DNA from 4 places in the Paenibacillus sp. HGF5 genome. Region 4 is predicted to be linked to each of the others. Evidence: riboswitches for the same ligand, from Rfam matches in the RefSeq annotation. Region 4 holds a riboswitch; each other region holds the start of a gene.
What was found. A riboswitch is a leader RNA that binds a small molecule or an ion and turns the genes downstream of it on or off. The one in region 4 is predicted to bind cyclic di-AMP.
Positions count from the first base shown of each region.

Region 1 (5,389 bases), on a different contig from region 4:
TTGTTGAAGTCATGGCTATTGTATAGGACGACTTCCAGCCGATCCCCGCCGAAGGAGGATTTCAGTTCATCCGACGTTCCCTCGGCGATGATGCGTCCGGATTTAAGTATGGATATGCTGTCGGCGAGTTGATCGGCCTCCTCTAGATATTGGGTTGTCAGCAGCACGGTGGACCCCGCATCTCTCAAAGATCGAATGGATTTCCATACCTCCTGCCTGGCTAGGGGATCGAGGCCAGTCGTCGGCTCGTCGACAAAAAGAACCTCCGGCGACACGATTAAGCTTGCAGCCAGATCAAGGCGCCGCCGCATGCCGCCGGAGTATTTAGCGACCTGCATATTTCCGGCATCGGTAAGCTCAAATTGGTTCAACAATTCTTCTGCGCGCGATCGAGCTTGCCTTGAGGTTAATCGGCTTAAACGTCCGAACATTTCTAGATTCCTCCTTCCCGTAAGAAGTTCATCGATGGCGGCATACTGACCAACCAAGCCGATCTTTTCACGTACCCTGTGACCCTGGGTTTTTACATCAAATCCGGCAACGGCCGCACTCCCGCTGTCGGGCTGGAGCAGCGTCGTGAAGACTTTGACGGCTGTCGTTTTACCGGCCCCGTTAGGGCCGAGTAGTCCGTAAATCGTTCCCTTCGGAACTCCTAGGGTGAGTCCGTTCAGTCCGGGTCCTTCCTTCAAGCCTCCGTAATGCTTGGTTAAATGATGGGCTGCTATCGCAAGCTCACCTGATACCATGGCTTAGTCCTCCTTCAATGAAACTCGAGTGAGAGTGGCAGAGATGAGATATCATTGGCATGCCAACACCATCTCGTACATCATACCGTACAGTGTACGATTTGTGTGTGCGCTTTGTCAATCCTTGATTTGGAAGCCCATGTATAAATTCGGGATGTTTCATTACGTAAGGCGGTGTATGTTAAAATGTCGATATATTAATTTCGGATAGGAGTCAATGCGGATATGAGCGTTAACAAACGAGGAAATGATCCTGCTCGAGGCTTGAATCTTCTGTGGGGCCCTCAGTCGGTTCCGGGACGCACGGGGCTGACGATTCGGAAAATCGTGTTGGCAGGGATGGAAATCGCGGATGTTGACGGCATCGAGCAGTTGTCGATGCGCAAAGTGGCAGAGCGGCTAGGCGTAGGGGCTATGTCCTTGTATACCTATGTTCCCGGGAAATCCGAGCTGCTGGAGTTGATGCTGGATACGGCGAACGCTGACCTATACGCCTCAGAGAATATTTTATCGGACTGTAAGGGAGATTGGCGCGAAGCGGTCCGTTTTATCGCGAAGACGAATTGGGATCTTTGCATGAGACACCCGTGGATCGTGGATTTAACCGGCAGGAGACCGGTTCTAGGCCCTAACTTGATTCTGAAGTACGAGCTGGAGCTACGTGCTATGGAGGGTATCGGCTTGACCGATATCGAGATGGACTCTACCTTATCACTCATACTTATGCATGTGGAGAGCTGCGCCAGATTGAGAAACAGCATGGTCTCTACGCAAATCAACACGGGAATGGACGACGATGAATGGTGGCTTAGCTATTCGCCGGCTCTGGCAAGAATTGTGGAGTGGGAGAGGTTTCCGGTTGCATCCCGCGTTGGAGAAGCTGCCGGTCAGGCACACCAGAATGCATACAATCCGGAGCATGCTTATGCTTTTGGGTTGGAGCGGATCATCGAAGGAACCGGAGTATTAATTGAGAACGGGAAAACTGCCCAATCCAAGGGAAACGGGGACAGTAGCTCTCTGTAGCTGCTGTCCCTAGAAATGATAATACGCCTCCGAGCAGTCCATCAGGAAGGAGCGCTCCAGCGGCAGTCTGCCTAACCGCTCCCGGGTGATGTGCCGATGCAGGTTGATCTCCAGATCGGCGAGGGCCGATACAGCAAGTTGCATCCGTGCGGATCCCCATTGCTGCTGCTTTCGGGCATAACGAATGGCCTCAGTCACGGGCATGCCTCTCAGCCTTGAGAAGACGGATGCCCAGCGGACCAGGTCCGAAAATTCTCTCGTGCCTGGCAGGGCATATTCGACATATCCTGCCGCGTCGTTGCAGCTGACTTTGAACAAGCCGCAGTTCCTGCTGTGATCGCTCCAGGGGATAAAACGTTCGGCCGAACCCCGGTCGAAACGAAATATCTCCATATGGCGGATAGTCTCTTCACCTAATGCAGGCACTGCGGTTTCGATGACGGGTGTAAGTGCTGCCTCGATGAGTTTCGTCATGATATGATCTACGCTCCTTTATAAACATGTTATATGCACGGCAAATAGGCCTGGTGAGCAGAGATACCCCGCTCTCCAGGCCTATTTATGGTTAGAGGCCCAATTCCGGCGGCCGCTATGCCAAAGCTTGGACGGTATTCTCTCTCAAAACGCGCCTACGAGGTTAGCTGACGGATTCGGGCTGAGAGCACCCTACCACTGGGCCCTTTCGATCCTTGGCGCAGCGGATTCACCCCATTCACCAATCGAAAATTGGCGATTTTGGTTCCCCCGTCTCCCGGTCTGTCGGGAGCTCAGCGAATAACATGTGTTTCTTAAATAGATGCACTGAATCATACGCCGGACGAACGCAAAAGTAAATGACCGTTTGTGACGCGTACACTCTGAAAATAGATGAAAACAGCAAAAGAAAACGCGTACAATCCATCCTGTCATCTATTATCGTGGCAAAATCTCGGTATCTCGTTGGATTGCGATAAATACGAGAAAACAAGAGAAATACATAGTATAGAGAAGTATTCGGAAGATAAATACGAAATACTGCTTGGTTCCTGTTCGACATAACGCCAGATGTGTTTTTGCTCACATTTACATCCTGCAGGGCCGGTCGTATGATACGAACTATGAGTTGACGGTCATCAACGACCAAGGCATACGGACAGTCGTTCCATAAAGATCTAAAGGCAGTGTGAGAGCTGCGCCGGGTTCATTATGGATCGAATCTTAGGAGAAGGTACCATGGGCCTTGCTGAGATTTGAAGGTAGAGGCGACTCTCACCGCGTAAACCTCCTGTCGCTGCTGTTATGCCCAGTCGGACGACAAGTCAAATCGCAATAAAATTACTGCTACTCGTATTCAAATTTTCGCTGAGTCCTTGAATGGAAAAGGAACGGGGGAACCAGTCGGGAGATAAATCTGATCTCTCTGGGGTGAATCCTATAGACAAGATAACGGTCTATGGGTAGGGCGACTCTCACGCCCGAATCCGTCAGCTAACCTCGTAAGCGTATCGAGAGAGGCAACGATTGTCGTGGACTTGGGCTACGGTGTATTTCACCGTGTCCTGTTAAGAAGCCTGCGGGAAGAGTTCTTCTCTTTCCGCAGGCTTCTTTGTTGTTGCCTTCTCTTTCTGACCTTAGGAGGAGAAACGAAGATGGAGAAACCACAGGAATACATCCTGGTATCCGCGCCGAACAAGGCCGGGGAGGAATTCGTCCGCCAGCTGATGCACAAACGTGTTCCGTTTGCGGCCATAGCCAACAACCGGGCTGAGCAGCTGAGGCTGCGAGAACTGGGCTGCAAACCCATCATTTTGATTGATACAAGAGACGAGCAGACCTGGATCATTCCCGAGTTTCCCGTCAGCAAGGTGTTTCTGTTCGAAAGCAGCTTGAATCTGTGCTGCCGCTATTTACGGATCTGCCGGACATGGACCGCGGAGTCGATTTACGTGATCACCCATTCCGGCAATCCGCGCTTGATATACAAAGGGCTGGGTGCCGATGTGGTGCTTCATACGAATCATCATCAGGTGTCCTTTCTGATGGCAGCCGTTATGAGCTAAGCGTTTGGACTGACGCCACAAGAGTTAGGGGAGGTTACATTCATGCAGGATTTAGTTATGGCACTCATTTTGGGAGGAACCTACGGACTGCTCATGCTGTTTATGTCCTGGTGCGGGCGCGTGGTTTCGGAACCGGAGGCTGATCAGCCGTGATGATCATGTTGATATTCACGATTTTTATTTTTCTCTATTTGATTTATGCGCTGATTCACCCTGAAAAATTCTAGGGAATCGGCTGAAGGAGGAAGGCATTCGTCATGGGCATTTTACAAATTGCCATCGTTATACTCGTTCTGGTGCTGCTGGTCAAGCCGCTGGGAACTTATCTATATCAGGTGTTTCGCAATGAAAGCAATGGAACGGACAGATGGTTCTCCTGGGCGGAGAAACCGATCTTTGCTCTGATCGGCTTAAAAGAACGCAAGGGGATGACATGGAAAGGATATGCCGTCAGCTTTGTGTTGACGAATATCGTGCTGGTTGCGGCGGGCTACTTGATTCTGCGGCTGCAGAAGGTGCTGCCGCTGAACCCGAACGGCATCGGCCATATGGAACCGACCTTGTCGTTCAACACCATTATCAGCTTCATGACCAATACGAATCTTCAGCATTACAGCGGCGAGTCGGGATTGTCTTATCTGGCCCAGATGGCCGTCATTACGATGATGATGTTCACGTCCGCGGCGACCGGGCTGTGCGTGGCGATTGCTTTTATCCGGGCGGTGACCAGCAAGGGTATGACCGTCGGCAACTTTTTTGAGGACTTCGTTAAGGCGCATACCCGGGTATTCATTCCGGCTGCCTTCATCATTGCGATGGCGCTGGTGGCGCTGCAGGTGCCGCAGACACTGAAGCCTACGCTCAGCGTCACGACGCTGGAAGGTAGCGAGCAGCAAATAGCGGTGGGTCCGGTGGCCGCGCTCGAATCGATCAAGCATCTTGGCACCAATGGGGGCGGGTTTATGGGGGCCAACTCGTCGCATCCTTTCGAGAACCCGTCCCCGCTGACCAATGTGATCGAGATTCTATCCATGTGGTGCCTCGGGGCGGCGCTTCCTTACACATTTGGTTTGTTCGCGAAGAGCCGCAAGCAGGGCTGGATTATTTTCTCGGTAATGATGACCTTGTTTATCGGCTTCCTGTCCCTGAACTACGCTGCCGAAACCAACGGCAACCCGGCATTAAACCAGCTGGGCATCGACGCCTCGCAAGGCAGCATGGAGGGCAAAGAGGTCCGGTTCGGGATCGCCCAATCCTCCCTGTTTACGACGGTGACAACCGCAGCCACGACCGGGTCGGTCAACAACATGCATGATACCCTCACGCCGCTCGGCGGGATTACGCCGCTGTCCCTGATGATGCTGAATTCCGTTTTTGGCGGAAAAGGCGTCGGGCTGATGAATATGCTCATGTACGCGATCCTGGCGGTGTTCCTGGCCGGTCTTATGGTTGGCCGTACCCCCGAATTTCTCGGCAGAAAAATCGAGGCCCGGGAAATGAAGCTGGTTGCGGTTGTCATTCTGGTACACCCATTGATTATCCTTGCTCCGACGGCGCTCGCGCTCATGACGGATGCGG
Region 1 covers NZ_AEXS01000180.1:26,967-32,355, reverse strand. The annotation lists gene HMPREF9412_RS30940 (daunorubicin resistance protein DrrA family ABC transporter ATP-binding protein) at 1-746, opposite strand, end outside; gene HMPREF9412_RS30935 (TetR/AcrR family transcriptional regulator) at 972-1,772, shown strand; gene HMPREF9412_RS30930 (hypothetical protein) at 1,782-2,246, opposite strand; cyclic di-AMP (ydaO/yuaA leader) riboswitch at 2,383-2,555, opposite strand; cyclic di-AMP (ydaO/yuaA leader) riboswitch at 3,102-3,270, shown strand; gene HMPREF9412_RS30925 (hypothetical protein) at 3,401-3,811, shown strand; gene HMPREF9412_RS33755 (potassium-transporting ATPase subunit F) at 3,964-4,038, shown strand; gene kdpA (potassium-transporting ATPase subunit KdpA) at 4,069-5,389, shown strand, end outside.
Region 1: another riboswitch for cyclic di-AMP. It lies ahead of HMPREF9412_RS30925 (hypothetical protein); the one in region 4 lies ahead of HMPREF9412_RS05245 (APC family permease).

Region 2 (5,389 bases), on a different contig from region 4:
CCCAATTTCAGCAAGACAGTGTACCTTTGCGTAAGCGGGCTGCAAACGATTTCGGCATCGAGGAGCAATATGCATTATAATAGGAAAAGGATGCTGCTTTCAGGAGGGACGAGACCGTGCCAAAAATCGAAATCTCGCATAGTAAAAGCGATCACTTCCGCTTCATCAAAAATCCGCAGCTGCTCTTTGCCGGCCAGGTCGTGGACGAGGACTTCTTTTATGGCCCGCCGCAAATCCACGATTTCTGCGAGATCATCTATGTGGTTGAAGGACGCGGAGAATTCACCATAGCAGGTAAAGTATATGAGCTTAACAAAGGCGATGTCGCCATCTATAACCCTGGCATTCCCCATGAGGAGAAATCCATCACGGACGGGCCATTCAAGGTCATCTATTGCGGCGTGGATTCGCTTCACATTGAAGGGGTGCCTCAGGGGATGCTGCTGCCGGCCTATGTCGAGCCGGTCATATCCTGCGAGAAATACGCTTATAAAGTGGAGAGCTATCTTTCCGAGATCCTCCGCGAATGCGATTCGCAGGTACTGGGATATGAAACGCTGAGCACGAACCTGCTGATGTCATTGATTACCGTGATTTATCGCATCGTGGACGTTAAACACCAATTCCAATCCCTGAAGGGCAAGAATGAAATCGCGCTGCGGACCAAGCACTTTATCGACGCCAACTACACCCAGAGCATCAGCCTCAAGGACATTGCCGATACGATGTATGTCAGCCAGCATTATTTATCCCATCTGTTCAAAAAAGAAGTCGGCGATTCCCCCTTCAATTACTTGATATCCCGCCGGATTGAAGAGGCCAAGCGCCTGCTGGCGGATTCCGAAATGCCGGTGCATGAGGTTGCTTCCCAAGTCGGCTACGGCAACGACAAGTATTTCTCGATGTTATTCAAGAAAATTACCGGTCAAACGCCAAGCTCGTTCCGGGAACAGAGCAAAATGGCCGTGGAGTGAAGGAATTTTAGTTTGTTTTCCTTTCAATAAAGCAGGCAGCCGCAATGGTACGGCTGCCTGCTTTATTTATATTACTGTTATATGTCCTTCTATATCGTCAAAAGTATGGAGCATGCTTGATTTTGACGGGGCCGACCGCTTCGATCCTGCTCTGGCATCCGAGACGGTACCCCTCTTCGATTTCTTCCGGATCCAGGCGCCGTTCTTCGGCCAGATTGGGTTCGGACAGATACTCGATTCCCTCCACCACCATGCAGCGGCAGCGCGCACACGTCCCTCTTTTGCAAAAAGAGTTCCAATCCACCTCATTCCGCTCGGCCAAGTCAAGCACCGTCATGCCCAGAACAGGGGCCACGCTGCGCTGAACCTCGCGGCCCGTAAGCTCGATGATCTGGTCCGGCACGGCTTCCTTTCTCTCTTCCGCTGCCGGGAGCGACGAATTCTCTCCGCTGTTCCCGCCCTTTTTGTTTTTCCAGAATTTAAACACGCCTTTATCCCCCTATGCATGTAATCATCAGGTTATGTATGAATTCCTTCAATTATTATACTGGAAAGTTTAAAAAATCAACAAGCTTACTCTTATCGATTCTATGACATCATGCAATTGGAACTCTATGAAAATTTTGCTATACTAGCGTATGCTAGAGCAAATTCCATATTCTATGAATATCATTCTATTATTTTATTGGGTTGGAGGGAAACATTAGCATGCTGCATAGACGAATAGGAAAAACAGCCGTCGCTGCCGTTCTTGCCTTATCTCTGCTCGGAACCGCGCCCCATATCGGCCAGGTACACGCTGCGCCTGCCATTTCGGTAACGCTGGATGACGTTGCGCTTACATTCGACGCGGCTCCTAGGATAGACAAAGGGGTCACCTACGTGCCGTTCCGGACGGTCGGTGAAGCGCTGGGCATTCAAATCACGTGGAACAGCAAGACGCAAACGGTGAAGGCCATTGGCAAGGTGAAGGGTCAACCAACGGAAGTGCTGCTTCAAGTCGGGAGCTCGAGCGCAACCGTCAACGGTAAAAAAGTAAAGCTGGCCGCTCCCCCTGTCCAACGGGAAGGCCGCGTTCTGATTCCGCTGAGCTCGTTCAGCAGCCAATTCGGCGTTAATGTGGGCTGGAATCAGGCGACTCGCACGGTTTCCCTCGTGTCGCCGCAGCGCGAAATGCATCTAAGAGCCTTTTACGCTTTGCAATCTTTCCAAGAGCGGGATCTCGTACCATCCATGAATTCAGTCGCCTTCGGCTGGAGCCGCATTGATCGGGAAGGTCAGTTTACGCTTCAAGGCGACGAGTATCGTCTGCCTGCGGCTGCCGGCGACGTGACTCCGCAATCGATTGTTGCGGATGCAGCGGATCGGGAGATTAAACCGTACCTTATGGTTTACGCTTTGGACGGAAACGGCGAATTAACCAAAGTCCTCAGCGACAGCAGCCTTCGCCAAAAGTCCATTGAAGGCATCACGACTGCGGTGGCGGATAACGGATTCGGCGGCGTGGTGCTTGATTTCGAAGGGCTTGGTTTTAAACTGGATGCCGCGAAGCAGCAGAAGCTGCTTAATGATTACGTCAAGCAATTGAAAGCGGCATTGCCCGGCGACATTGCTCTGTCCTTAGCGGTCCCGCCACTGAACAGCGCCTATAAAGGCTATGATTACAAGACGCTGGCCTCCCTTGCCGATGATCTTATCGTCATGGCGTATCAGTACAATCCGGTAGGCACCAAAGCCCAGGTTCCTGAGCCCAACAGTTTGGTGGACCAAGCAATTCAGCAGGCACTTCAGGCAGGCGTTCCTAAGCAGAAGCTCCTGCTCGGCATCAGCTTAAGCAGCGAAACCGCCACATCCGTCGACGATAAGCTCGGCTTGGCCAAACGCTATGATCTGAAAGGTGCCGCCTTCTGGCGTCTGGGCTTGTTCCGTTCCTATAATAATGGCATGGAAGCCGCCGTGAATGCCTCTGTCGTAAAGGAATAATCTAGTGAATCTTTTCGCAGAATCCCAAATTATAATTTTCTCTAAAAAAAGAAAGCCTGACAAGATCATCTCTTGTCAGGCTTTCCGGTTATGTATCGAACTCTAAACTACCTGTTCCAATTAGCTTGCGCTTCCTACCAGTTTAGCATAATTCTCTTGACTCAATACGCGGCGCGCCGTAACATAACGCGGTTCGTAATACGAGTCGCTAAGCTTGCTGATTCTTACGCCCTTACTGCTGGAAGCATGCGCAAATTGTCCATCTCCAATGTAAACGCCCGCATGGGAAATGCCGCTGCCGCTTGTATTGAAGAATACCAAATCTCCGACTCTCAGGTCCTCGCGATCCACATGAACCCCGGCTTTAGCCTGACTCTGGGATGTGCGTGGAAGATCTACGTCGAAATTTCTAAACATATACAGAATAAATCCGGAGCAATCAAATCCGCTTGTCGTTGTTCCGCCCCATTTATAAGGCGTTCCTACCAATTGCTTCACTTGATGCTGAAAATTCGGTTGTTGATCAGCATAGGCTGATACGGCACCTGAAGAAAAAATAATTGCAGACCCAAGCAATGTGATGACAAACTTCTTCAAAATATGTTCTCTCCTTCGATGCCTACGGAGTTAGCTAAGGGTTCGGTTGAAGGTTCCCTATACTCTCTATGGTACAAGAATAATTCACCCAAGACGGTTCCCCCGTTTTCACAAACGAAATTCGGCAAAATTCATTAACATTTTGTAACCTTCTCTTAATATAGTATACAAGCAAGGATGCTGTCAATAATATCCTAGAAATCTATCACTATATGTTAATCAATGTCGTATGGGCTGAAAATTTTCATGTATTTTCAGTACAGCATCTCACATACTCATGACAATTATGTAACTCTCCATCGAACCTCCGGCGACGTTTTATTAACGGGCGTGCAACTTTTGGGCAGTTCGGAACGTTTACATATTCAGACAAGAAATCAAAGAGGTGATCCTTCGCTTATGAGTCAAATCACGATGGCTGAAGCTTTGGCAGTCCGGGCAGCAATCAACCGTCTCATGAATCAATTGATGTCGGAACGCTTGAACAACAGCAGCACGATCATTGAAAAAGGGGAAACGGCGGAGTATCCTGCACGCAGCGTGGATGCCATTACGGAAGAGATCGAAGCCGCCGCAGCGGATTACAGAAAGCTGGATCTGCTGATGGCAATCTCCAACACGACGCAGACCATTAGTTGGAACGGCTCCGACATGACCATCATGGAGGCGATCGAGCTCGCCAAACAAATGCGCAGCGATATCGGACAGCTTGCCCATCTCGGCTCCCGCAAGAAGCTGGAGCGCCAGAGCAGCCGGGGAAGCGGAGATGGCGCCGTAACGCTGTTTAACGTGGCCTTATACGATCCGGAAGCTTATCAGGCGCAGGCGCGCAAGAAGGAACGCGAAGTGACCAGGCTCTCCTCACTGATCGAACATGCTAACCATACGAGCATGATTACGTTCGACGCATCAAAATATATGGAATAGCGGAAGCCGCCGGCTCCAAGCCTGCAGGCCGCCTCGCGTGCGGGTTTGGAGCCGGCGGTTACCGTCGGCGGGCGGGAAAGTGCGGGCAACCGCTTATTGTTTGTCGGATACAAACAAACCTAATAGGAAACCAAAAACTCGACTCCAGTGAAAACGGATGACGGCTTACGGTTTACGCCTATCACCTGTCACAAGTTACGGACTTCTCTTACGCAAATAGGATCGCTCCGTTTCCCGCTCTCTTCATGAAATAATCAGAAAGCCGCCCTTGAAGGGCGGCTTTTGTTGCCTTTTCTTTATGAATATATTATTGGAACAAGGCTGCGGCTCCCACCAGGCCAACATCGTCCCGCAGTCCCGCAGGAACGATCTCGTACGTTCCTAGATAGGACGGCATGACCAGCTTATCCGTCATTTCCCGCAGCTGCGGGAATAGTAGCTCCCCTGCTCTGCTCACACCCCCGCCAACCACGATGCGATCGGGGTTGAAGCTATGAATGACGTTAACCAGTCCAAGCGCCATGTAATAGACGGCGCGATCGATGACCTCTATTGCGACGGGGTCATGAAGACGTTTAGCCTCGAATACATGCCTGGCGTTCACGCCACCATCAGCTGCGGCCAGTTCGGAAATAACGCTGGGTTGGGTAAGCATCCGCTGGGATGCTGCCAGGCCGATGGCCGTTCCTGAAGCAAACACCTCCCAGCAGCCATGGCTGCCGCAATTGCACTGCGGACCGCTGGGATCAATGATATGATGCCCAAGCTCCCCCGCAAAGGAATTGCTGCCCAGAAACAGCTTGCCATCCAGCACGATGCCTGATCCGATGCCTGTGCTGAGCGTCACGTAAACCATATTCGTCGACCCTCGGCCGGCACCTCTTACATATTCGCCCCATGCGGCTGCA
Region 2 covers NZ_AEXS01000079.1:12,058-17,446, forward strand. The annotation lists gene HMPREF9412_RS13305 (AraC family transcriptional regulator) at 117-974, shown strand; gene HMPREF9412_RS13310 (2Fe-2S iron-sulfur cluster-binding protein) at 1,072-1,461, opposite strand; gene HMPREF9412_RS13315 (stalk domain-containing protein) at 1,683-2,957, shown strand; gene HMPREF9412_RS13320 (C40 family peptidase) at 3,078-3,554, opposite strand; cyclic di-AMP (ydaO/yuaA leader) riboswitch at 3,558-3,691, opposite strand; gene HMPREF9412_RS13325 (hypothetical protein) at 3,954-4,481, shown strand; gene HMPREF9412_RS13330 (ROK family protein) at 4,789-5,389, opposite strand, start outside.
Region 2: another riboswitch for cyclic di-AMP. It lies ahead of HMPREF9412_RS13320 (C40 family peptidase); the one in region 4 lies ahead of HMPREF9412_RS05245 (APC family permease).

Region 3 (5,389 bases), on a different contig from region 4:
CGGTGCTCGGAATGGATTTCTCCTCGGCATAACCGAGAAACAATCGGCGTGATGCCATATTGCTGGGCGATACCGTCGTTTCAATGAAACGGACGCCATGGCAGGCCTTCTGGTTCATGAGGCCGGTAAGCATCGCCTTCGCGATCCCCTGCCTCCGGTGGGAGCTTGCAACCGCCACCTGCCATACAAAGAGCGTCTCCGGATTGCGCGGAGAACGGAAAGCGGAGATAAAACCGACGATGTCTCCTTCATGCTCCGCAATCATGCAGGTATCGTTGAAGTAATCCCCTAGCAGCATGTAGCAATAAGGCGAGTTCAGATCAAGCGATCCGGTGTCGCGTATGAGCTCCCATACCCGGGTGCCGTCCCGCGCCTCCGGTCTTCGGTAAACCACTTCGGTTCCGGTATCCACAGCCATCTACATAAACACCTCTTTCCAGCACTAATTTCCGTTCGAGCGGAACCGCTGCAGAAAGCTCTGCAGCCGCTCGCTCTTCGGATGATCGAATATTTCCTCGGGTGTTCCTTGCTCAACGATCCTGCCGTCGGCTCCGAAGATGACCCGGTCCGCGATTTCCTTCGCAAAATCCATCTCGTGCGTAATCAGCATCATGGCCATTTCGCCTTCTTCGGCAATTTCCCGGATCACCTCCAGCACCTCGCCGACCAGCTCTGGATCCAGCGCCGAGGTTACCTCGTCAAACACCATCACCTTCGGCCGCATGACCAGCGCTCTGGCGATGGCGACGCGCTGCTTCTGGCCTCCCGACAGATTGGACGGGTGCATCTTCAGCTTGTCGGCCAAACCGACCTTGCCCAGCATCGAGACGGCCCGTTCCTCCGCTTCCTCCTTGGACAACCCCAGCACCTTGCGCGGGGCTTCCGTCACGTTGCGAAGCACATTCATGTGCGGGAACAGATTGAAGTGCTGGAAGACCATGCCGACGTTGCACCGCATCCGATGCAGATGCTTCTCGTTTGCACGGACCAGCTTGCCCTTCTCCTCCATATGCCAGAGCAGCTCGCCATCGATCTCGATGGTCCCCTCGGTCGGTTCTTCCAGCGTCATCAGCATCCGGCCCATCGTCGTTTTGCCAGATCCGCTCGGTCCGATCACAGCCACCTTTTCTCCAGGCTGCATCTCCAAATCGATGCCCTTCAGCACCTGCAGGTCGCCATACGACTTGGTCACGCCCGCATATTTCACGATCGGCTGTGAGCCCGTAACGGGGCTTCTTTCCCGCTGCGGCTTCTTCGCCTCTTCAGCCTGCTCATCGATTACAACGGCATTCAATAGACTCCCTCCTTATTTTCCACGCTGCAGATTCAAACGCTTCTCCAGCCTTTGCACCAGCAACGACGCGATATAACTGATGATCAGGAACAGAATCCCGACCAGCGTGTATGGTTCGAAAGCGCGAAATGATTGCGACACGATATTTTTGGCCGTCAGCATCATCTCGACCAGCGTAATGGCGCATAGAATCGGCGTTTCCTTAAACATGACAATCAAATAATTCCCCAGCACCGGGATGATCGGCGGTACCGCTTGCGGCAGTATAATGCTCCGCCAGGTCTGGGATTTCGTGTAGTTCAGTGCGGTTGCGGCTTCCCACTGTCCTTTCGGCACCCCTTCAATGCCGGAACGGTACACCTCCGACAGATACGTGCTGTAATGCAGCCCCAGGCCGATGACTCCCGCATAGAAGGCCGGAATCGAAATGCCCGTCAGCAGCGGCAAGCTGTAATACAGGAAGAACACCTGTACCAGCAAGGGGGTATTGCGAATAAATTCTATGATTCCTTTGGTTATGAGCGACAAGGGCTTAAATTTGCTCCGCGCGGCAAAGGCAAGCAGCAGCCCGATAATCAATGCCACCACAAAAGCACAGAGTGTGACCCATACCGTCATTTTTAATGCACTCAGAAGCTGCGGCAGTATTTCAAACACATATTTCCAATCCCACATCCGCTACAGCCTCCCCGCGGTCAGTTTGCGCTCCAGCAGTCGAACCGCCATCGAGACGAGCGTCGCAATGACAAAATACATGAGGAGCAGCAGCACCAGAATTTCGGTGGTCCAGGAGATGTAATTGTTGCGGAGCACCATCGCCTGATACGTTAAATCCGCCATCGTGATGAAATAAACGAGCGAGGTGGATTTGATGAGTTCCACAAGCTGATTCCCGAACGGGGGAAGCATTCGCAGGGACGCTTGGGGCAGTATAACGTTCCACAGCCTCTGCCAAGGCCTCATATTAAGCGCCACGGCAGCTTCCCACTGTCCTTTCGGAACGGCCAGCACCGCGCTGCGAACAATCTCGGAGCCGTATGCGCCGAAATTAAGTCCGATCGCGAGAATCGCCGCCAGCATTTTCGGAAGCTCGATGCCGATGAACGGAAGGGCAAAATACAACCAGAAGAGCTGCACCAGCAAAGAGGTTCCCCGAAAAACTTCGACGTACACGACCGTCGCCGTGCGGACGATCCACAGCTTCGACAGCCGGCACAATCCGGCTGCAAAGGACATCACGATAGCCAGGATGGCTGAAAAGAACGCGACGATAATCGTGATCTCTGCTCCTTTGAGCAGCGTCGGAAGAAAATCGATCCAAGAATTCGGCATGCTATTCCCCGCAGAGCGCAGCGGCCGTCATCTCACCCGGGAGCTCTTCTTCCGTGAACCCGAACTCTTGCAAAATTTCCAGCAGCTCGCCCGACTCCTTCATCTTTTCAAGCTCTGCATTATAAGCCTCCTGGAACTCGGTATCCGCTTGGCGGAAAGCCGTAGCCCCGTAACCGCGAACGCTTTCGCCGTCGATGACCGGCTGTTCGAAATCAGCCACGCGTTCGATGCTGTCGTCGCTGGCTGAATCCAGCATCGCCTGCAGGGACGGCCCCGTCATGGTAATCGCCTGCACCCGATCGGCCTGGAGGGCGCTGATCGCCGAAGCCTGGTCAGGGACCTGTACGATCCGGTCCGCAGGAATGCCTGACTTCTCCATGTAGCCGATTTCGACCGCGCCGGTCATGACAGCCACCTTGGCCTGCTCATTCTTGGCAATGTCCTCATAGCTTCCGAGTTCCATCGGATTCCCTTGCTTTACCGCAAGGGCTTCCCCGATGCTGTACTCCGGATTCGCGAACAGGACGGCAGAGCAGCGGTCCGGATTAATGAACATGCCTGCCGTGATCAGATCAAACCGATCGGCCTGCAATCCGGCGACCAGCGAACCGAATTCCGTTAGCTCCCCTCTCATCTCCTTGATGCCAAGACGCTCCAGAATAACGCGGGCAATCTCAACCGCCTCGCCCGTGAGCTCCCCATTGGCTTCTTTGTAGGCATACGGCTTCTCGTTCGCAAACCCTACGGTGATATATCCCTGCTCTATGGCTCGATCCAGCGTACTTCCTTTGTCGCCGCAAGCCGCGAGCAGTACCACCATCATCACGGACAACACCAGCACAACCACTTTCTTCAAAACCTTCCACAACCTTTCGTAATAGCTTTTCACTTTCTTAAAAAAACGGCATGACGAAATTATCCGTGTTAGCACATGTGTTAACTTGGATATATGGACATTCAGATACCCGTGCATGGGACGAGGCTTCAGGGAAGATGATTCATCGGCTTCCTTGCACGCTTTGACCCAATGCCGTCTGATCGATTCAATTCATTCCACATTTGCAGACGTTGCCCCTCCTCTGTAATTGAATGCTAAAAAGACCACCAAACAGGGGATCTAGACATAGCTCCGCCAGCAGGGGGTCAAAAAATAGAGAAAAGGCCCCTATAGAGAATAAAGGGCCTTTTGTATGAACATCCATTATGTATGCAAGACCCATCCACTGCTGACGAGGTTAGCTGACGGACTCGGGTAAGATGGTACCCTACACTCGTGAATTCCAAGTGACTCGCCCCTGGTGAAACTGGTTCCCCCGCTTTCCGGAATATGTATGCCGGAAACTAAGCGTGTGTTCATGATAAAGGGAAGCTCAGGAAAAGTCAAACCCCTTTAACCGCTTTTTCTGGAAATTCAGAAGTGAAAATACCGTTTTTGCAACGAAAATATCGAGCCTTTTGAACACCTTATTTAAGGCTGTCCATACACCGGATTGGTCATGGAATCCATGCTCCATTTTCCGCTATATAGCAGGCATTTGACGGGTCTTGCGGAAATCGTTCATGACATATACGTTTAATGCCATGAATGAGCCCCGGATCAGGAAGTCTGCCCATATGAAATACGGGGCCGAAAAAAATTTTTGAAACACTCCATAATAAGTCCGATAACAACGCCTGGAATGACTTGCAAAAAGCCCCGATGCTTAGCATCAGGGCTTTTCTCGTCATACCGCGGTATAGCCGCCATCCACCAGCAGACTCGTGCCCGTAATGAAGGAGGCATCTTCACTGGCGAGGAACAATACGGCTTTGGCCACTTCTTCCGGCTGTCCCAAACGGCCCATCGGATGAAGGCCGACCAGGTGCTGCGTGATCGCTTCCGTTCTTCCCTTGATCAGCGGCGTATCGATATATCCCGGACACACGGCATTGATTCGGATTCCTTTGGAGGCATAGTCTGCGCTGAGCGACTGGGTTAACAGCTTGACGCCTCCCTTAGCCGAAGCATAGGCGGTTACCCCTGCTTTTCCGACATGGCTATGGATCGAGCCGCAGTTTACGATCGCCCCTCCGGTTCCTTGGGACAGCATTTGCTGAATGACATATTTATCGCACAGGAAGACCCCTGTCAGATTAATATCAATCGTTCTCTGCCAGTTATCCATCGTTAACTGATCGGCAGGAGCATCATGGGCAATGCCTGCATTCGCGAACAATACATCGACACGGCCAAAATGCTGTACCGTCTGATTCACCATATTCGCGACTTCCTGCTCTTGGGTTACATCCGTTTTGACGAACAGCGCTTCAAAGCCGGCTCCTCTCAATTCGTCGGAAACCGCTTGGCCCTGGTCGGAATAATCCGCGATAACGACCTTGGCTCCCTCTTTTGCAAAAAGTCTGACTGCCGCTTCGCCAATCCCGCTGGCGCCCCCCGTCACAATGACAACCTTGGAATCAAATTTCATGCGTTGATCACTCCTATGTTGTAAATTCATCAACCGGCTATCCATTCATGTAGAATGGGCAAAAACCGACCATGATATTCCAATACCCCGTTTCCTAATGAATGACCAGCATACTATCAAATAAAAAGGACGTTCGCTAAATAACAGTCGCAAAGCAATAACCTTATTCAAGCTCAAGCCCTGTCAGACCGGACGCTCAATCGTAAACATCTCTCCCAGGGTCGAATAGATATTTCCTGCCATGCGGCTCACAGGTTTCAACTTGGATGCGTCAATCCGGCCATGCTCGTAGAGC
Region 3 covers NZ_AEXS01000016.1:14,294-19,682, forward strand. The annotation lists gene ectA (diaminobutyrate acetyltransferase) at 1-418, opposite strand, end outside; gene ehuA (ectoine/hydroxyectoine ABC transporter ATP-binding protein EhuA) at 443-1,294, opposite strand; gene ehuD (ectoine/hydroxyectoine ABC transporter permease subunit EhuD) at 1,307-1,969, opposite strand; gene ehuC (ectoine/hydroxyectoine ABC transporter permease subunit EhuC) at 1,973-2,626, opposite strand; gene ehuB (ectoine/hydroxyectoine ABC transporter substrate-binding protein EhuB) at 2,628-3,482, opposite strand; cyclic di-AMP (ydaO/yuaA leader) riboswitch at 3,838-3,984, opposite strand; gene HMPREF9412_RS01655 (SDR family NAD(P)-dependent oxidoreductase) at 4,351-5,094, opposite strand; gene HMPREF9412_RS01660 (flavin reductase family protein) at 5,278-5,389, opposite strand, start outside.
Region 3: another riboswitch for cyclic di-AMP. It lies ahead of ehuB (ectoine/hydroxyectoine ABC transporter substrate-binding protein EhuB); the one in region 4 lies ahead of HMPREF9412_RS05245 (APC family permease).

Region 4 (5,389 bases):
TCCAGCCGGCTGTTGAAGGTGCTGCTGGTGGTCTACGTTTTGTTGGCGCTGGGCAGCGGGCTCGTACAGCCGCTTGACATCTTCGTCATCACCGAGCGTCTCCAACTGGAGATGTCCAGCGTCCAGTGGTTCACTGCGCTTGAGGGCTTGGGCATGTTGATCGGCGGTGTGATCGCAGCGGTGATTGCGGGCAAAGTGAAAGGTTCCTACTTGCTGTTTGCGGGGCTGGCCTTCCTTGGACTCTCGACCTTTGTCGAGGTGCTGTCCCAGTGGCCGATCCTGACCGGCTCGATGCGCTTCGTCACCGGGGTGCTGATGGCCATGGCGCAGACGGTCCTGATGGCGGTGATGATGCAGCAGGTGGAAGAGAAATTCATCGGCCGGCTGAACGGCGTGATGACGCCGATATTTACCGGCATGCTGCTCATCGGCTCCGGGCTTACGGGATGGTATATGTCGGTCACCTCCATTGTCGTGGTGTATTTTACGGCAGGCGCGCTTTTCCTGCTGTCGTCGTTCATCAGCATGAAGCTGCCGATCGCCAAGGTGCCGGTGCAGGAAACGGAAGCCACTGTTAGGATGGAGACGGCGGCCAAGGCTTAACGGGCAAGTAATGCCGAGTCTGGCAGAGTGGTATCAAACACGAACGAATTTCGTACCTGGTAAAAGCAATCCAAAAGAGCGGTGCCGGGGCGAGTCCCGGGCACCGCTTTTTCGGCATATGCGATTTCTTGAAGGAAGCGAAAGGCAGTCACCCCGCTAAAGTTAATCCAAAGCTCCACCCGTGGACAAGGTGCTATGCCTATATCCATATCTCGCGTAAATGGGCACACCGAATCCGATCTATGTTACTCGCTGCAGCGTGGTCAGCAGATAAAGGCATACTGAACATCACATCTGCACCTGTCCGTCCCTGACGGACATGATCGTGATATAATTCACGTTCTTGCCAAAGAAGCTGCGTTACAATGTTGGTAACGATAACACGAATATCATGAGCTGCATTCGGATAGATAGACAAGGCGGATGCGGAAGAAATGAGGGAGTGACCATGGCTTACCATAAACCTGAGCGCATTGCGGAGATTACCGTGGAGAACGGGGTGAAAAAAGCGCATAACTCCGCCATAAACGTGATGATATTAGGATTCCTTGCTGGGGCATTTATTGCGCTCGGCTTTTTGCTTGACATACGCGTGATTGCCGGAGCGTCTCCGGAATGGGGAGGGATTGCCGGTTTTGTAGGCGCGGCGGTATTCCCCGTCGGATTGATTCTTGTCCTGCTTGCAGGCGGGGAGCTGCTGACGGGCAACATGATGGCCGTGTCCTTGGCCAGATTCAAGAGACGAATTTCCACGAAGGAGATGATGCGGAATTTAGCGCTTGTCACGGTCAGCAATATGTTGGGAGCGTTATTCGTCGCTTACTTCTTCGGCCATGTGACCGGTCTGACAGGCAGCGGCGTTTACCTGGAGAAGCTGGTGGACATGGCAGGGCATAAGCTGGACGACAGCTTCCTGCAAGCCTTCTTGTCGGGCATTGGGTGCAACTGGCTCGTAGCCCTCGCCGTATGGCTGTCCTACGGATCGGATCAGATGAGCGGCAAAATTCTCGGGATCTGGTTTCCGACCATGGCGTTTGTCGCCATCGGGTTTCAGCACGTGGTGGCCAACATGTTTCTCATTCCGGCAGCGATTTTTGAAGGCTATTACAGCTGGGGCGAGTATCTGATGAACTTCATTCCGGTATGGCTGGGCAATTTCGTTGGCGGCGCGTTATTTGTGGGAGCGACATACGGAACCGTGTATTTGAAGAAGGAGAACCAAGCCGCAGCCGCTCCGCGCGGCGAGCAGGCGCCTGCGCCATCGGCTAGCTCCCCTCAACAGGTTCATTCCGCGCAGAACGCTTCATAATGCCGAAAGCCTGGCGAGCGTCTGGTTTAAAGAAAAAGCTGCGTTCAACCGTCCTTTATGTAGAAGGTAGAGGATGAACGCAGCTTTTTTTCGTGATGGGCGAGGCTGTTCCCAGTAATGAATCAAGCAGGGAACAAGCCCGCTATTTTTTTAAATGGTAGGGAACCGTCGTGATGATCACGTCTCGCCGATACAGGAGATGTGCCCGGATGAGCAGGCTGGATTGATTGTGCAGGAAATTATGCCAGCCCTTCTTGGGGATGAACTGCGGAATGACGACGGTAACCTGATAGTCGGATTCGCTTGCCTTGCGCTGCACGGTATCGATGAATTTCGTCAGCGGCTGAATGATGCTCCGATAAGGCGAGTGCAGCGTCACCAGCCGGATGTCCGGCTGCCACTTTTTCCATTTTTCCTGGAAGGCGACCTCCTCCTCCCGCTCGAACGGCACGTACACCGCGATGATTTGGCCCGCTCCCAGCGATTTGGCGTAATTCAGCGAGTTCTCCACCACATGCGTGATTCCTGCCACAGGCAGGATGATGACATTCCCCTCAATCGGCTTAACCGGCTCGCAGGTCGTAATCCGGAGCTGGTCCGCTACCGCCTCGTAATGCTTGCGGATCCGGGTGAAAATCCAGATGATCAGCGGCAGGAATATCAGAACGGTCCACACCTGGGCGAATTTCGTAAAGAAAAAGATCATGGTCACGATAAAGCTGATGCATGCGCCGGTGGTGTTAATGATCAGCTTGACGATCCAGCCTTCGGGCTTTTCGCGGATCCATTTCACCATCATCCCCGTCTGGGAGAGGGTAAACGGGATAAACACGCCGACGGCATACAGCGGAATCAGATGCTCGGTTTTGCCTTCAAAAGCCAGCAGCAGCAGAATGGAGAAAAATCCAAGAATAATGATTCCGTTTGAATATCCCAGACGGTCGCCGCGGACGGTGAACATTCTAGGAATGAACTTATCCTTCGCCAGATTGACGGCAAGCAGGGGAAAAGCGGAATACCCGGTGTTGGCGGCGAGGATCAGAATTAAGGCCGTTGTTCCTTGTATGAAGTAATAAAGCGCATTTCGCCCGAAGGTATGCTCGGCAATTTGGGAAACGACCGTGACTTGTTCGCTGGGACTGACCCCATAGTAATAAGCCAGGAAGACGATGCCCGAAAATAACAGGGCCAGCAGCGATCCCATCGCCACCAAGGTTTTGGCCGCGTTATTCGGGGCCGGGTCTTTGAAATTCGGAATGGCGTTGGAAATCGCCTCCACGCCGGTCAGGGCGGAGCTGCCCGAGGCAAATGCACGCAGGAGCAGAAACAAGCTCAGCCCGGCTACGGGCGTGCCGATCGGTGTATGAAGCTCCGGAGACGCATGGCCTGTGGCAATGTTGAATATCCCTACCCCGATCAGGATGAATAACGCAAGCACGAACAGGTAAACCGGATAAGCCAATATGGAGGCCGACTCCGTGACCCCTCTTAAATTCAATACGGTCAAGCATAGAACGAACACGATGGAGATCGGCAGATTATAGGCGTGCAATTCCGGAAAAGCCGACGTGATCGCATCCGTCCCGGCCGACACGCTGACCGCAACCGTCAGGATATAGTCCACGAGCAAGGAACCGCCGGCCACCAGCCCCGGATACATGCCCAAATTCCGTTTGGACACGACATATGCGCCGCCGCCGTGCGGATAGGAGAAAATAATTTGTCTGTACGACAGGATAAGTGCCAGCAACAAGACCAGGACGCCGACGGCAATCGGTATGGAATACCAATAGGCAGCTGCCCCTACGGTCATCAACACAATGAGGATTTGTTCCGGACCATAGGCCACGGACGATAACGCATCGGATGACAGGATGGCCAGCGCCTTGGTTTTATTCAGCTTTTGTTCGCCTAATTCCGTTGATTTAAGCGGTCTTCCGATGAGGAAGCGCTTGATTGAGGATAACATGGTTGTTTTTCACCGCCGCTTAAGATTAAGTTCATGGTAGAAGCTCGCTGAACGGACTTCTATCGGTGTTTTTTATGTGCTGGACATAGGAACGGTCACCATTCCTATGCTGATTTTTGGCAAACAAAAAACACAGGTTAGAACCCTGTGTTTGATCACAAGTTCACAACCCTCCCGATCAACGCTGACGAGGTTAGCTGTCGGATTCGGGCGGTGAGAGTCGCCCTACCTGATTCCATCGCGGCGTACGTACGCGACGCATCAGGATTCACCCCATAGTATGGTTGAAGGATCCTATAGGTATCCCTCCATACGGTTGGTTCCCCCGCTTTCCATCATGGAAATTAAGCGAATGTCATGTGAATATGAAGAATGTTTTCGAAGCTGAATAGTATATTACGCCTGCTCCAATCGTTTGTAAAACATCCTCCAACGATCATTCGAACAGAATTATTTATAAAAAATAACAGATAAGCGCTTACATAATGACCTGGCTTTGACAGGCTTTTTATTTTGCATGTTTACTGCGAAAATCACGAGTTTCTATAATATGGAGGATTAGGTGTGGGGAACATCGGTCACTGGGAGGATGCCATATAAACAAATTCGCCATGCCGGTCTCGGGGGAGGAGACACTGGCATGGCGAATTTTTTTGGGAGTGGTCCATGATTCGGCAAGGAAGAGAAAGGGTCTGGGTTCCTCTTCTTTGCTCTTGATAGGAATATACCCGGGGGAAAGTAAAGTGAATCACCTGATTAGAAATAAATGTATGACTTTACTGGAACCCCGATTTTCTTTTAAGATAAAGGGATATGATGCAGCCGAGCAAAAGGGGGAAGTACGAAATGACTCAAGCGATGATTCATCAGGAAAACGGCGTATTTCCGGCGGTATGTCCGTTGGATTGTCCCGATACATGCGGCCTGCTGCTGCATAAAGAGAACGGAAAAATCGTCAAGGTGACCGGTAATCCGGAGCATCCGATTACGCAGGGAGCCATCTGCAATAAAGTCCGTAATATGGCACACCGGGTGTACCATCCGGAACGCGTGCTCTATCCGCTGCGAAGGGTAGGTCCCAAGGGAGAGGGCGCCTTCGAGCGGATCAGCTGGGACGAAGCCATTCAGGAGATTGCGGGACGCTATAAGGACTTGATTGAGGAATACGGCTCCGAGAGCATCCTGCCTTACAGCTTCTACGGCAATATGGGGATATTGAGCGTCGACGGCATGGACCGCAGATTCTTCAACAGGCTGGGTGCCAGCCGCCTGAAGCAGTCGATTTGCAATTCCGCGGGCAATGAGGGCTGGAAATCCGTGATGGGGTTTAATGGGGGAACCGTTCCGGAGGACACCGTACGAGCCGACGTCATCCTCGTCTGGGGCGGCAACATCGTCAGCACCAATATGCACCAGATGGTGATTGCAGAGAAAGCGCGCAAAGCCGGTGCCAAGGTCGTTGTGATCGATGTCCACAAGAACCAGACGGGGCAATGGGCCGACTGGTT
Region 4 covers NZ_AEXS01000028.1:1,185-6,573, reverse strand. The annotation lists gene HMPREF9412_RS05255 (MFS transporter) at 1-603, shown strand, start outside; gene HMPREF9412_RS05250 (formate/nitrite transporter family protein) at 1,052-1,912, shown strand; gene HMPREF9412_RS05245 (APC family permease) at 2,055-3,881, opposite strand; cyclic di-AMP (ydaO/yuaA leader) riboswitch at 4,048-4,242, opposite strand; partial or broken gene HMPREF9412_RS05240 (molybdopterin-dependent oxidoreductase) at 4,728-5,389, shown strand, end outside.